Linked DNA regions of Leucothrix mucor DSM 2157. Each later gene encodes a partner of the first gene's protein in a complex. Links are inferred from orthologs where the notes say so. Each region holds a gene or a part of one and is shown in the gene's direction. Other genes may lie near its edges.

Region 1 (7,189 bases):
GAGAAGGCGCTGGTTGATGGTGAAGAGAATAAAAACGTCAATGTGCTTTGTTATATGGACCTAGATCACTTCAAAACAGTGAATGATGTTTGCGGTCATGCTGCGGGTGATGAATTATTGAAACAGGTCGCGGATCTGTTTGCTAAGCGCGTACGAAGTACTGACCGCCTGGCAAGAACCGGTGGTGATGAGTTTGCAATACTGCTGACAAATTGTGGAATTAATCGGGCCAAAATAATTTTGGGTCGAATTTTGCAGGATATTCAAAACTATCGATTCACTTGGCACCAGAATACCTTTCAAGTGGGCGTGAGTTTGGGTGCTGTGGAATTTGATTTTGGTTCCCGTATTACTGATATGGGTAGTTTAATGCTAAGCGCTGATGAAGCTTGTTACATGGCTAAGAAAAGCGGCCGTAATCAACTTTACGTAAAAGATCCTGAAGATGAGTCATCTAAAAATGATAAGCAGGATAGTGGGGAGAATTGGGAGGCCGTGCTTAAAGGTGCGCTCAATCACGATAACTTCCTGTTATACGTCCAGCCAATTGTGCCACTACAAATAGAATCGGATGCTGAGAGTCTAGAGTGTCAGTATGAAGTATTAATTAGGCTATCCCATCAGGGCGAAATATTGGCGCCTGGTAGCTTTATGCCTGCAGCACAGCGCCTGAGTTTAATGGCAAGCTTAGATCGCTGGGTAGTCAATAAGACAATTAATAGCATTGCCGCAGGTAAGTTCGTACAAAACAGTGCATTTAAGCAGGTGTTTACCATTAACCTATCGGCCGAGAGTGTTAACGACGATAGCTTTGTAGGATTTGTTTCTGCGGTACTGGAAGATCGAGGCGTTCCAGCATCGATGTTGTGTTTTGAGATTTCAGAATCAATCGTACTGGCTAACTTTATGCGTGCTCAAGCCTTGTTAAGTGAACTGGCGGCTATTGGTGCTTCTGGCTCGCTAGATGATTTTGGTAGTGGGATCTCATCATTAAGTTACTTGCGTGATTTGCCAGTTAGTTACCTTAAAATAGACGGCAGCTTTATTCGCAGCATGAGTAAAAATCGTGTGGATGCTGCCATGGTCGATGCAATCAACAAAGTAGGGCAGGTAATGGAGTTAAGCATTATTGCCGAGTCTGTTGAAAATGATATTACCCGCCAATTATTGAAGCGAATGGGCGTAGATTATGCTCAAGGGTATCACTGTGGCAAGCCAATTGCTTTTGAAGAAGTTTATCTTGCTGAAGCCAGTTGAGCGCTCAGTTCTGCAATAGAATTTACCCATGAGCCTTGAAATCAGTAACTATGGAATCATTATAAAGATTCATAATTACTGATTTTAGGGCACTGCCGTGCGCACATTTCCGATATTTGCTTTTTTCTTTCTGGTTGTTCCGATCATTGAAATCTACCTGTTAATACAGGTTGGCTCGCTGATTGGTGCCATACCGACCATTCTTCTAGTCATTGCGACTGCAGTGATTGGTGCCTACTTGCTACGTCAGCAGGGGCTTTCAACTCTTTCCCGATTTCAATCTAATCTAGCCGCGGGTGTTATGCCTGCAAAAGAAATGCTGGAAGGCATTATCTTGTTGGTTGGTGGAGTGATGTTGATGACGCCTGGTTTTGTTACCGACACCATGGGCTTTCTGTGCCTGCTTCCGTTCTCTCGTCGCTTCCTTGTTGAGCAAATGATAAAGCGCTCCGTGATCAGTGGGGCTGCAGTAATGGGTGGAAGTTTTAATGCTTCTGGCCAGCAAACAGGTCCGACGGATGGTGATGTGTATGAAGGTGAATACAGTCGTAAATCTGATGCACGCATCGATCGAGATTAAATTTTAATTTTTTTTAGTTGGGTTCTCTTGAAGAAGCTCAAGTGCGTCCCTATTATTAGCAGTCACAAGCATGGAGTGCTAAAAGCATTTCGTTTGTCTTAAATCTATAACCCTAATTGATGGAGTGAAAACATGAATATTCGTCCTTTGCATGATCGCGTTGTGATACGTCGCATGGAAGAAGAACGTACTAGTGCCGGCGGTATCATCATCCCTGATAGTGCAACAGAGAAGCCAAACCGTGGCGAAGTTATTGCAGCGGGTAACGGCAAAATCACTGATTCTGGCGACGTGCGCGCTATGGATGTAAAAGTGGGCGATAAGGTGTTATTCGGTCAGTATGCTGGCACAACTATCAAAGTTGACGGCGAAGAGTTACTGATGATGAAAGAAGATGACATCCTGGCTGTAATCGAAGCATAAATAAATTTATTGGACCGTTGCTCGTTGAGCCTGCTCAGTTAGCGACGATTTAGCATTAAAGTTTTTTAGAGGTAAGCAAGAATGAGTGCAAAAGAAGTCTGTTTTGGTGATGACGCACGTTCACGTATGGTGAATGGTGTCAATATTTTGGCAAACGCGGTAAAAGTTACACTGGGTCCTAAAGGCCGTAACGTTGTTTTGGATAAAGCTTTCGGCGCGCCGACTGTGACTAAAGACGGTGTTTCTGTTGCTAAAGAAATCGAGCTGGAAGATAAGTTCGAGAACATGGGCGCACAGATGGTGAAGGAAGTTTCTTCACAAACCTCTGATATCGCTGGTGACGGTACTACTACTGCGACTGTATTGGCTCAAGCTATCGTTCGCGAAGGCATGAAGGCTGTTGCAGCTGGCATGAACCCAATGGATCTGAAGCGCGGTATCGACAAAGCGGTTACTGTTGCGGTTGAGTCTCTGAAGTCACAGTCAAAGCCTTGTACAGATTCTGCTTCAATCGCACAGGTTGGTACAATCTCTGCGAACTCCGATGAAACTATCGGTGGCATCATTGCAGAAGCAATGGACAAAGTAGGTAAAGAAGGCGTCATCACTGTTGAAGAAGGTACTTCTTTACAGGATGAGCTGGGTGTCGTTGAAGGTATGCAGTTTGACCGTGGTTACCTGTCTCCTTACTTCATCAACAATCAGCAAAGCATGTCTTGCGAGCAAGAAGCGCCTTACATCCTGCTGCACGATAAGAAGATCTCTAACATCCGTGATTTGCTGCCAACACTGGAAGCGGTTGCTAAAGCAAGCCGTCCTTTGTTGATCATTGCTGAAGATATCGAAGGCGAAGCGTTGGCAACTCTGGTTGTTAACAACATGCGCGGTATCGTTAAAGTCACTGCAGTTAAAGCACCTGGCTTCGGCGATCGTCGTAAGGCAATGCTGGAAGATATCGCAGTACTGACTGGCGGTAAGGTTATCTCTGAAGAAGTTGGTCTGAGCCTTGACGCAGTAACACTGGAAGATCTTGGTCAAGCTAAGCGTATTGCTGTGACTAAAGATGACACAACCATCATTGATGGTGCTGGCGATGCTGACAGCATCAAAGCGCGTGTTGACCAGATTCGTGCACAAGCTGAAGTATCTACTTCTGACTACGATACTGAAAAGCTGCAAGAGCGTGTTGCTAAGCTGGCCGGAGGTGTTGCGGTAATCAAAGTTGGCGCAGCAACTGAAGTTGAGATGAAAGAGAAGAAAGCACGCGTTGAAGATGCATTGCATGCAACTCGCGCTGCAGTAGAAGAAGGCGTGGTACCTGGTGGTGGAGTTGCGTTGGTTCGTGCAATTCTTGCTTTGGAAGCACTGACTGGCGAAAATCACGATCAAGACATGGGTATCAGCATCCTACGTCGTTCAATGGAAGAGCCACTACGTCAAATCTGCACCAATGCAGGTGACGAAGCTTCTGTTGTGTTGAATGCTGTTAAAGCAGGTGACACTAGCTTCGGTTACAACGCACGTACTTCTGAGTACGGCGATATGATCGAAATGGGAATCCTTGACCCTACTAAAGTTACGCGTGCAGCACTTCAAAATGCAGCATCGGTTGCTGGTCTGATCATCACGACTGAAGCGATGATTGCTGACCTGCCTGCTCCAGCATCTGCTGGCGGCGGAATGCCAGATATGGGTGGCATGGGCGGAATGGGTGGCATGGGCGGCATGATGTAATCATGTAGCTTGTCATTCTGACAGCTAAGGAGGTTATTCTCGGTTGGGAATAGCCTCCAAAGATTCAAAAACACCGGCAATATTTAATATTGTCGGTGTTTTTATTTAGATTCGTAAAAAAGATGAAATTTCATCTTGCCGTTGCTCAATAGAAGCGGCATACTACGCGTCTTATTTTAGGAGCCCGGGTGGGAGAATAGTTTTGCCTAATATCAAATCTGCAAAAAAACGCGTACGCCTTTCAGAAGAGCGTCGTGTACACAAGAAACACTACACAACTACAATGCGTACTCAGATCAAACGAGTTATTGTAGCCATTGAATCTGGTGATAAAGAAGCCGCTACTGCAGCATACACAGCAGCAGTACCAGCTATCGACTCAGGCGTTACCAAAGGCCTGCTTCACAAGAATAAAGCTGCTCGTCATAAGAGTCGTTTGAATTCTCGCATTCGCGCACTATAATTATTTAGTGTGTTGAATTGAAAAAGCCGGCACCTAGCCGGTTTTTTTGTGTCAGAAATTTATGCATAACAGCATCGCCTCAACAAAGTAATAATAACTAGCAGGCGCTAACTCGAGAAAGGTTTGGCATCCATGCTCAATAAGATGATTGCCCGGTTATCAGACTGGTTAATAGCGATTGCCGTCGTGTGCCTGTTGTTGTGGTTTTTCATTACCCAGCCACTGCTGCCGGTTAATGAAATCGAAAAACTGCCGGTTGCCAATCAGCAGAATCTACAAAATCACGTCATTAATTTGCGTCGTATTGTTGCCTCCTCCGAGCAGTCAGGTGAGTCATTAACGCCTGATAATTACATCTATAATTACTTTGCCCGATTAGGAAGCCCACAGCTCCAGCCATTCACGACCATGAGTGGCTATTATAATAATGTCAGTTTAATGCTTGGGCCTAAAACGGCTGAGCGTATTGTCATAGGAGTTCAGTACCTCCCGCCAACGAGTCCTTTACGTGATCAATGGAACCCTAGTGGTGTGGCTGTCATGCTGGAAGCTGCACGGATGCTTTCAGAGCATGCTGACGAGCTTCCTGTACGGGTTCAGTTAATGGCATATGCCTCTGCCGGTATTGCCGCTAATGGCACGTTAGACATGGGAAGTTACCACCATTCCCAAGCACTTAAGAAACGTAACGTGCCAGTGAAGCTGATGATTGCCCTGCAAAGTGTTGGCTATTACCGTGATGAGATTCACTCACAGCGTTACCCTTTTTCATTCATGAAGATGTTGTACCCTGATGTTGGTAATTTCATCAGTCTCACGAGTCGTCTTGAAGACTTCATGGTGACTCGTTCAGTTAAGCAGAGCTTCAGAAGGGTGCCTGACTTGCTAGTGGAGTCTTTAAGTGCGCCTGAAAACTTCCCCATGGTCTCAGGCTCTGATCACGTTAATTTCTGGTTGAATGACTATCCTGCGCTGCAAATTTCCGACCTCTTGTCACTGCGTGCACCAGAGGCGAGTAATGCCGAAACCTTGCCCTTAAACTATGAGCGAATGGCTCAGGTCGTTCAGGCACTTCATCAAACAGTTAAAGATATTTCTGGACATAAATCCGATGATTCAGCCTATATGACACGGCTTATTAGCCGGTTGAGTGACTTTTTCGATTAAGTTTTTATTCAGTAGCTAACCTTTATTGTAGTGCGATTAAGCGTAATTTGACTGTATGCGCTAGCATGTTAATTTTTATGCATGCAATCAACTAAATAATAAAAACAAGAGGTTACTATGCATAAGCGACTGACCAAGCTCTTGGTCTGCATAATGTTGTCTGGATCAGCGAGTATAGGACTAGCCGCAGAGCCAGAAATTGTCTTTGGCCCTTTAGATGGCGGCGTAAACGATGGTACCGAGCCCTTTGGTAGTTCAGTTTATGACGCGTTAGGGGATCCTCTTCCTTGCGCTTCCGCCAGCGATACAGATCTGCTTGGCGCGGATTGCGGTGAAACAAACCGAGTCGTTCGTACTCAGGATTTGGTAACACATAACTGGTCGGTCTCGGTAAATGGCGGCGATGATTCCATTCTCGCAGGTGATCCTGTGCTTACCGATGTCGTTATTGAGCAGACTATTTATCCTTCGGCTGGGCCAGGACCAATTGCAGTTGTTACTTTTGATACGTTGCCCACGGCTTGCCGTGAAGATGCCGGCGGTGGAACCAACCCTCCCTCGTCTATTGTGGCCAATGCAGATGGGAGTTCTACTTTAACGTGTAACTTGGGTGAGTTTATTGAGGGGCAGGGGCGCATCTTTAGTGTGGGTGTTAAGGCTTCGGGGCTCTCGGAAAATGGCTCAAGTTATACTACCACTCAGCGCGTTTACTCATTGGATGAAGATGGGGATGAGAATGCAAAGGTAAACACCTTTGTGGATGATCGCCCGATCATGATCTCGGCAGCACCAGCTTATGATTTGATTCATTCCGTAAGTTCTACTCAGGCAATGCTGAACTCCTCTGTTGGTAAGCGTGATCTAGGTACAGGGAATGGCCCAGAACTTGGGTTTTACGGGTATATGCAGATCCGCATGGCCGCAGGTCGTCGCACAGGTATCGAAGCAATAGAGCAAGAAATCGTTTTTAAAGACGTGTTTAAAGCAACTACAGGCTCTTCTGCAGGTCCTGACTATGATTTAGAATTTTACGTCACGCAATGTACTTCCAATCCATCCGGCTGGGGGACAGAGACTTGGGGGAGCATGAGTATTCGTACTGATCGCCCAGACTCTGAACATGTTTTGGATTCCGGAACTTGTACATACGAACGTGATGATGCGGACCCAACCTCCAAATCATTTACAGTAACAATCGATGATGTTGACTTGTCGGGTACTCACTACCCCTCCAGAACAGTTGGAGGAACTGATCTGACAGCAGGGCCGTACTATGTCATGAATCATCGAGTACAAATCTGGATTCCTTTCCGGTCTGTCGATTTAACTGATGGTATTCTAGGTAATAATACTGGTGAAGTTTGGCTATCGAGCTTACTGAAAGATTTTGATCCAACTAGTCCATCAGGCGTTGAAAACTATGGTGGTCTTAAAGAGCCAGGATATAACGGTAATTTAATTGACGGCGAGAGGAGCAACAATCAGCTTGGTCCTGCCTTGTTTCAGCTGGTACCCAAAGGTAATTTCAGCAAGCGCAATCTAAAGTACACTGATCAACGAGTGCT
Region 2 (7,250 bases), 2.6 Mb from region 1 along the record:
TTGCTAGTAAGCATTGATCGTAATTACCCAACACCTCTTTTTTTATAATTTCAGAGAGGTTTCTTGCATCAAAAAAAGACTCGCTTTGAATTGCAACAATATCAGGTAGCTGCCCCCTTTTTTGCTTTCTAGTATCTTCCTCACCAGAACACCCCTTAAATGGAGAGCAATCTAGGAGCGATACTTCTAAGCTCGCCCTCTCCACAGAAGCTAATCTGGCGTAAATGCACAAAGTTGATAAAATCCCGAAGCTTTTGATATCAGTCTCAAGATCCCTACTAACTACCGCCGTAGCAGCAAGTTTCAGCAAGACTAAAATGGCTAAACCTAACCCCCCGGCAAGCAATAATGTATTTACAAGTGGATTATCAAAAACACTAGCCTCTAATGTAAAGCCGAGATAAACGACTACTACAAACATGGTAGGGATCAGAACCAAAGCAGGAAGTCCCAAAAAAGGGAAATACAAACGGGGATAACGGATAGCCTGCAAATAAAGAAACAAATCACTAAAAACCAAAGGCTCTCGTAATGCTTTGTACTTGGCATTATTTACAGCAAGCAGCATGGAAACAACTATTAGCGTGAGCACTGCTGAAAACATGGGTCTATGCGTAATTAATAGAAACAAAATCTGTGTAATAAACACTAGATTGACTGTTATGAAAACTCCTCTAATCTGCCGCTTAAGGAGGCTTGCATAGTACGGCTGAAATAGAACTTCAAGAAAGCACGTTATGCTAAGGCATGCTAGGAATGAGAAAAGATATGCCATTAGACTCGCTGAACGCTGTTAGTAACGAAGACGTGCAAGGATGCTATCAGAAAGCCAAGCCGGAAGACAGGAAAGCAGCTTCATACCAATCGTTAGAAGCTTAGGAAATGAAATATACGCCTTTTTGCGATCCAAGCCTTGCTTAATGTAGCGAGCTGCCCGCTCGGCAGACCATAAAAAAGGACGATCACCGGGGAACTGATCACTCATAGCTGTCTTTACAAACCCTGGAGTCACTATTGAAACATGTATTGATTGAGGCTTCAGTAAGCCACGCATCGCTTCAGCATAAGATTTCAATGCTGCTTTGCTAGCGGCATAGGAGGGCGTCAATGGCATTCCTCGGTAGGCTGCCAGAGAGCTCACATATGCTATGTGTCCGCTACCCCTCTTCTGCATTTGACGAATAAAAGGCTGCGCTATGGCAATTGCACTTCGATAATTAACAGCGGTCAGTGCTTCTATTTTATCCCAGTCTTCTATCTGCCCCTTTTCAGTACTACTAGTAACCCCAGCGTTAGAAACCAATAAGTCTACTTGATGAGTCGCAGCTATCTCCTCTGAAAGAGCTAGCACTTCATTTGGAAGCTCGAAATCTACAACATAGTAAACTGCACTTGTATCGAACCGCTGACATTCATTACATAGGGCTTTTAATTTTAACTCGCATCGTCCAACCAAGATCAAAAAATTAGCTGGTTGCGAATATTCTCGCACCAGCGCCTTGCCAATACCGCTAGTTGCACCAGTAATTAAGATAGTATGGAGCGACATCCAGATTTCGCCTAAAAGTTATCAGCCACGACTTGGTTGTCCATAGCAACCTTCGCCTCAGGCTCTGGCTCTGGGATCGGAGGAATTCCCAAACGCCTCAAACTTCCCTTAACGGCCATTTCTACTCCTTTTCTTGTATAGAAATTCCCATTGATTTGAGTTTTGTGAATCACAACATCTCGGAACGCCATAAAAAGCTGACGATTTGGTGTTTTTGCACGCCTCCAGAAGTCATTGAGCCCCCCTTGAAAGGTCAGGCCCGGAATATCGTACAAAGCTTTTCCGAGGGCTATTGTTGGGCATTGATGAAACAAAGCAGACATACCTGTCGTACTATTTATCAGGACAGTACCCGCAGCATGACTCAAGAAGGTTGGTAAGTGACCGGCTTCGATAAATCGAACACGTGAACGAACGCCATTCTCCGAGGCTGTTTTATAGGCAAATTTTTTGTGCTTGGTTATCCCCGTATCTAATGGATGATTTTTTATCACCAAAAAAGCGTCCTTGGAGGCATGCTTGGCAAATGAACGAATAATTTCCTCGGTTGCAGAATTAACTCCATCACCATAAGAAGAATGCACCCTAACTTGAGAGTCGCTATCAAGCTGCAATGGGTAAACGTAATATTTTGCCTTCATATTCAGAAGTTGACGTATCAAACGCGAAGCATAAATCGCATGAAATGGAAGCATGGAGTGACGCTTAACCCAGCCAAAGTACTCCTGTGCCGGGCCATGAAGGCGGTGACGGGTGTATTTCGGATAAAATTTGAAATCACCTAGGCGAGCGACATTATAAACCATGTCCTCGGCCAGCCTTATCCATTGGCTATAACCCGTTTTTTGGCTAACCACACGTCTTGGGACTTTAAGAACGGCTTCCCTGTAATAGTTAGGGGACTTCGGCAAAGGCGAATACGCATTAACGCCACCTCTGTCCATTGTTATCCAGTCAGGTCGCAGATATCCTTCTTCATAAACGTGAATACGAAGGTTGAGCTCTTTGGCTAACTTGATTGCAGGGATATGAACAGGGCGAGTGTCACCAAATAGGACCAAGTCTGTGACATTGCGCTCAGAAAACAACTCTTTGTAAAAAGTGGGCAAATCAACAGTATCACCAACGTAGCTTACAGCATCCCCGCCCTTATGATATAAGGCATCACCGCAACAGAATTTAACACGACAGGTATCGATTTTTGCTCGCCTGATTGCTTTTGCTAAGCGGTCAAAAAATGGTGTCGCAGCTCCTTGTAGAAACAGAAAAGATCGTTTATCCACTTTTTCCCCTTAAGACTCACGCTTGGATGTTGGCACAGAAATACCAGAAGATAGCTTTGAGGTTTGTCGAAATATTGACGAAAAAGTTCATTTTTTGAACCCAGTCATAAGTTGAGATTATAGTACAAAAAGTTTAATTTTGCTGACAATCATGACCGACCAAGATGAGCGGCTATAAAAACCGACCCAAAATAGTGATTTTTTAATTCAAGTTCTATATGATACCCGCTCTATTTTAGAATTGCACTACACATAGCCCCTGAGGAGCGTTGCGACCAACTACTGTTGGCTAGGCTCAGTCGGTTATCCAAACATTACAACGGCGCTCAGTCATAATCTTAAGGAGATTTTTTTATGGCTGGGAACCACTTATTTACTTCTGAGTCTGTATCAGCAGGCCATCCGGACAAAATGGCAGATCAGATCTCTGATGCTGTACTTGATGCCATTCTTACCCAAGATAAAGATGCTCGCGTTGCATGCGAGACCTTAGTTAAAACCGGAATGGTTGTACTGGCTGGAGAAGTCACGACTTCTGCTTACGTGGATATCGAAACGATTGTCCGCGAAGTTGTTACTAACATCGGTTATAACACCTCTGAAGTTGGCTTCGATGGCAACACCTGCGCCGTTATTAATGCTATCGGTCAGCAGTCTCCCGACATCGCCATGGGTGTCGATCGCGAAGATAAAGAATCACAAGGCGCTGGTGACCAGGGTCTGATGTTCGGTTACGCCAGTAACGAAACCGAAGTCTTGATGCCTGCCCCCCTGACTTATGCCCACCTTCTAGTAAAGCGCCAGGCTGAGCTGATGAAGTCTGGTGTACTGCCTTGGCTGCGTCCTGACGCTAAAAGCCAAGTAACCTTCCGTTATGAGGGTGATAAGCCTGTTGCTATTGATGCTGTAGTATTATCAACCCAGCACAATCCGGGCATCAGCTTGTCGGATCTTCGTGAAGCAGTGATGGAAGAAATCATCAAGCCGGTACTACCAGCTGAATGGTTAACCCAAAAAACCAGTTACCACATCAACCCAACTGGCCAATTCATTATTGGTGGACCTGTTGGTGACTGTGGTCTGACTGGACGTAAAATCATTGTTGATACATACGGTGGAATGGCACGTCACGGTGGCGGAGCATTCTCCGGAAAAGATCCTTCAAAAGTTGACCGTTCAGCTGCATATGCTGGCCGTTACGTTGCCAAAAACATCGTGGCAGCAGGCTTAGCGGAGCGCTGCGAGATTCAAGTGTCTTACGCCATTGGTGTTGCAGAGCCAACGTCTATCTCTATTGAGACATTTGGCACGGGCAAGATTGCTGATGAGAAGATCGAAATGCTGGTACGTGAGCACTTCGATCTACGCCCTTACGGTATTGTGACTATGCTTGACCTGATTCAGCCTATCTACCGCCAAACAGCCACTTATGGTCACTTTGGTCGTTCGGATATCGATCTGCCTTGGGAAAAGACAGACCGCGCTGAAGCATTAAAAGCAGCACTTTAAATTTAGCTTTATCAATCGCCCTCAAGTAGCGTTGCACCCCTATTCGGGCCAGGCTTGAAGGTGATTGTTCATAAATCCAACCACGCTATTTTACGATTGGACAATGTATTATGAATGCACAAGTAGAACAGAATTTTACCGATTATTTAGTGGCCGACATGAGTCAGGCTTCTTTTGGTCGTAAAGAAATCAATATCGCTGAAACTGAAATGCCAGGCTTGGTATCACTGCGTACTAAGTATGCTGACCAGCCACTTAAAGGCGCTCGCATTGCAGGCTCTCTGCACATGACGATTCAGACAGCCGTTTTGATCGAAACTCTGGTTGCGCTAGGCGCTGAAGTTCGCTGGGCTTCATGCAATATCTTCTCTACACAGGATCACGCAGCGGCGGCTATCGCTGCAGCTGGCATTCCTGTATTCGCTTTCAAAGGCGAGTCATTAGAAGAGTACTGGGACTACTGTCACCGTATCTTCGATTGGCATGATGGTGGCACACCAAACATGATCCTTGATGATGGTGGTGATGCAACAGGCCTGATCGAGCTAGGTACTAAAGCAGAGAAAGATCTTTCTGTTCTGGATAACCCAGGCAGCGAAGAAGAGATCATTATGTACGCTTCAATTCGTGAGAAATTGAAGACTGATCCAACGTGGTACTCACGTATTCGTGTAAATATCAAAGGTGTTACCGAAGAGACAACGACTGGTGTACATCGTCTATACAAGATGGCTGAAGCAGGCGAACTGACTTTCCCAGCAATCAACGTAAATGACTCTGTAACCAAGTCTAAGTTCGATAACCTGTACGGCTGCCGCGAGTCACTGGTTGACTCTATCAAGCGTGCAACTGATGTAATGATTGCAGGTAAGATCGCAGTTGTTGCTGGTTACGGTGACGTAGGTAAAGGTTCTGCTCAGTCTCTACGTGGTTTAGGCGCAACTGTATGGGTAACTGAAGTTGACCCAATCTGTGCACTACAAGCAGCGATGGAAGGCTACCGCGTTGTAACAATGGATGACGTTGCTTCTCAAGCTGACATCTTTGTTTCTGCGACGGGTAACTACCACATCATCACTCATGATCATATGGCTCAGATGAAGGATCAGGCGATCGTTTGTAACATCGGTCACTTCGATAACGAAATCGACGTTGCTGGTCTGGAAAAGTACGAGTGGGAAAACATCAAGCCACAGGTTGATCACATTATCTTCCCTGACGGCAAGCGTATTATCCTGCTGGCACAAGGCCGTTTGGTTAACTTGGGTTGCGGTACAGGTCATCCTAGCTTTGTAATGTCTAACTCATTCACGAACCAAACTCTGGCTCAGATTGAGTTGTTTGCGCACGCTGAAAACTACGAGAACAAAGTTTACATGCTACCAAAGCACCTGGACGAAGAAGTTGCTCGTCTTCACCTTGAGCGTGTTGGTGCTAAGCTGACAACTCTGACTCAGTATCAAGCTGACTACATTAGTGTGCCAGTTGAAGGCCCATTCAAAGTAGATCACTACCGCTACTAAGCACAACTTAGCAACACTGTTGTGATAATGACCCTGTCCTGATCATTTCGGGGCAGGGTCTTTTTAACCCTTCTGTGAGCGCCCTGCTCTTCATTATTACTCTTTCGCCCACAGATGCATGAATGAGTAGCAAATCATGACTAAACACGTCAGTTTTGAGTTTTTCCCCGCTAAGACCGATCAAGGTAAAGCCAATATTCTCTCCGCCAGTGAAGCCCTAGCCACACTGAAGCCGGAATTTTTCTCCGTCACTTTTGGCGCCGGCGGCTCTGATCAACAAACCACGTTTGATACCGTACTAGGTGTTCAACAAGCCTCTGGTATTCCAACTGCTTCCCACCTAACCTGCGTTGGTTCCAGTCGTGAACGTATTGGAACGATTCTGGATAACTATAAAGCGAATAATATTACTCGCTTAGTTGCTCTACGTGGTGACTTGCCGATGGGTATGGAAGACCCAGGCGAATTCCATTATGCCAATGAACTGGTAGAGTTCATCCGTGAGCACAGTGGTGACTATTTTCACATTGAAGTAGCGGCTTATCCTGAAAAGCATCCGCAGTCGATTGACCACAAGCAAGATCTTGATAACTTTGTTAAAAAAGTTAAAGCCGGTGCTGATAGCGCCATTACTCAGTATTTTTATAATCCAGATGGCTATAGCTACTTTGTGGATGAATGTGCGAAGGCTGGCGTGGATATTCCCATTATCCCAGGCATTATGCCAATCGGTAACTTTGAAAGCTTGTCGCGCTTCTCAGATGCCTGTGGCGCTGAGATTCCGCGCTGGTTACGAATACGCTTAGAAACTTATGAGAATGATCCTGAATCACTGCGAGCATTTGCGGATGACTACATCACACAGATGTGTATGACACTGATGGAACGTGGCGCGCCGGGATTACATTTCTACAGCATGAATAAAGTCGAGCCGAATATGCAGATATGCAAAGCGGTGATGGGAAGCTTCCCTCAAGACTTCACCTGACTCGATAAACTTGTCACCGTGAGTGACGATTTTAGTAGAAGCCCTTATCTTCTGAAATATCAGGATCTAAGGGCTTTTTCATATCTGCATTAAGGCAGCTGTGAAGCCGTAGCCTTTTTATTTTCCAGAGTAATTTGCACTCTCTCCCACAAGCCTTTCAGCACATTATTCATCCAACGGCCCAGTGGTTGCTCAATCAACTTATGAATCAACCAAGCCGCCAGCATCATCACCAATACAAGCCCGACTAGCAGCACATAGCGGTTAACAACATCCCCAAACTGATGGTAAATAATAAAACCAATATTTTGATGAATTAAGTACAAGGGATAGGTCAGCACGCCCAGCTTCACCAACTTCTCAGAACTTAAATGCTGCGTTTTACCAAATGCGATCAG

What was found.
Region 2: the proteins of groL (region 1) and metK are in contact, whole or in part, in a cryo-EM structure (PDB 8P4O), measured with the Escherichia coli proteins. The link is inferred for Leucothrix mucor DSM 2157 from one-to-one orthologs.

Annotation. Positions count from the first base shown.
Region 1 is NZ_ATTE01000001.1:2,975,997-2,983,185, reverse strand. Bases 1,746-4,667 are described here. They hold groL (chaperonin GroEL), read left to right. Parts: upstream 1,746-2,341; coding sequence 2,342-3,994; downstream 3,995-4,667. Other genes in these bases: LEUMU_RS28100 (zinc-binding metallopeptidase family protein), read left to right, coding at 4,590-4,667; rpsT (30S ribosomal protein S20), read left to right, coding at 4,197-4,457; LEUMU_RS0113465 (co-chaperone GroES), read left to right, coding at 1,970-2,260; LEUMU_RS0113470 (FxsA family protein), read left to right, coding at 1,746-1,837. Outside these bases: LEUMU_RS26060 (sensor domain-containing protein), read left to right, coding at 1-1,257; more of LEUMU_RS0113470, read left to right, coding at 1,355-1,745; more of LEUMU_RS28100, read left to right, coding at 4,668-5,624; LEUMU_RS0113445 (SdrD B-like domain-containing protein), read left to right, coding at 5,742-7,189.
Region 2 is NZ_ATTE01000001.1:385,389-392,638, reverse strand. What follows is about bases 2,281-5,263. They hold metK (methionine adenosyltransferase), read left to right. Parts: upstream 2,281-3,186; coding sequence 3,187-4,341; downstream 4,342-5,263. Other genes in these bases: ahcY (adenosylhomocysteinase), read left to right, coding at 4,452-5,263; LEUMU_RS24155 (capsule biosynthesis protein), read right to left, coding at 2,281-2,832. Also shown: LEUMU_RS24160 (LTA synthase family protein), read right to left, coding at 1-604; LEUMU_RS0101805 (SDR family NAD(P)-dependent oxidoreductase), read right to left, coding at 794-1,549; more of LEUMU_RS24155, read right to left, coding at 1,561-2,280; more of ahcY, read left to right, coding at 5,264-5,864; metF (methylenetetrahydrofolate reductase [NAD(P)H]), read left to right, coding at 6,001-6,852; LEUMU_RS24145 (acyltransferase family protein), read right to left, coding at 6,942-7,250. UniProt on the Escherichia coli protein: Catalyzes the formation of S-adenosylmethionine (AdoMet) from methionine and ATP.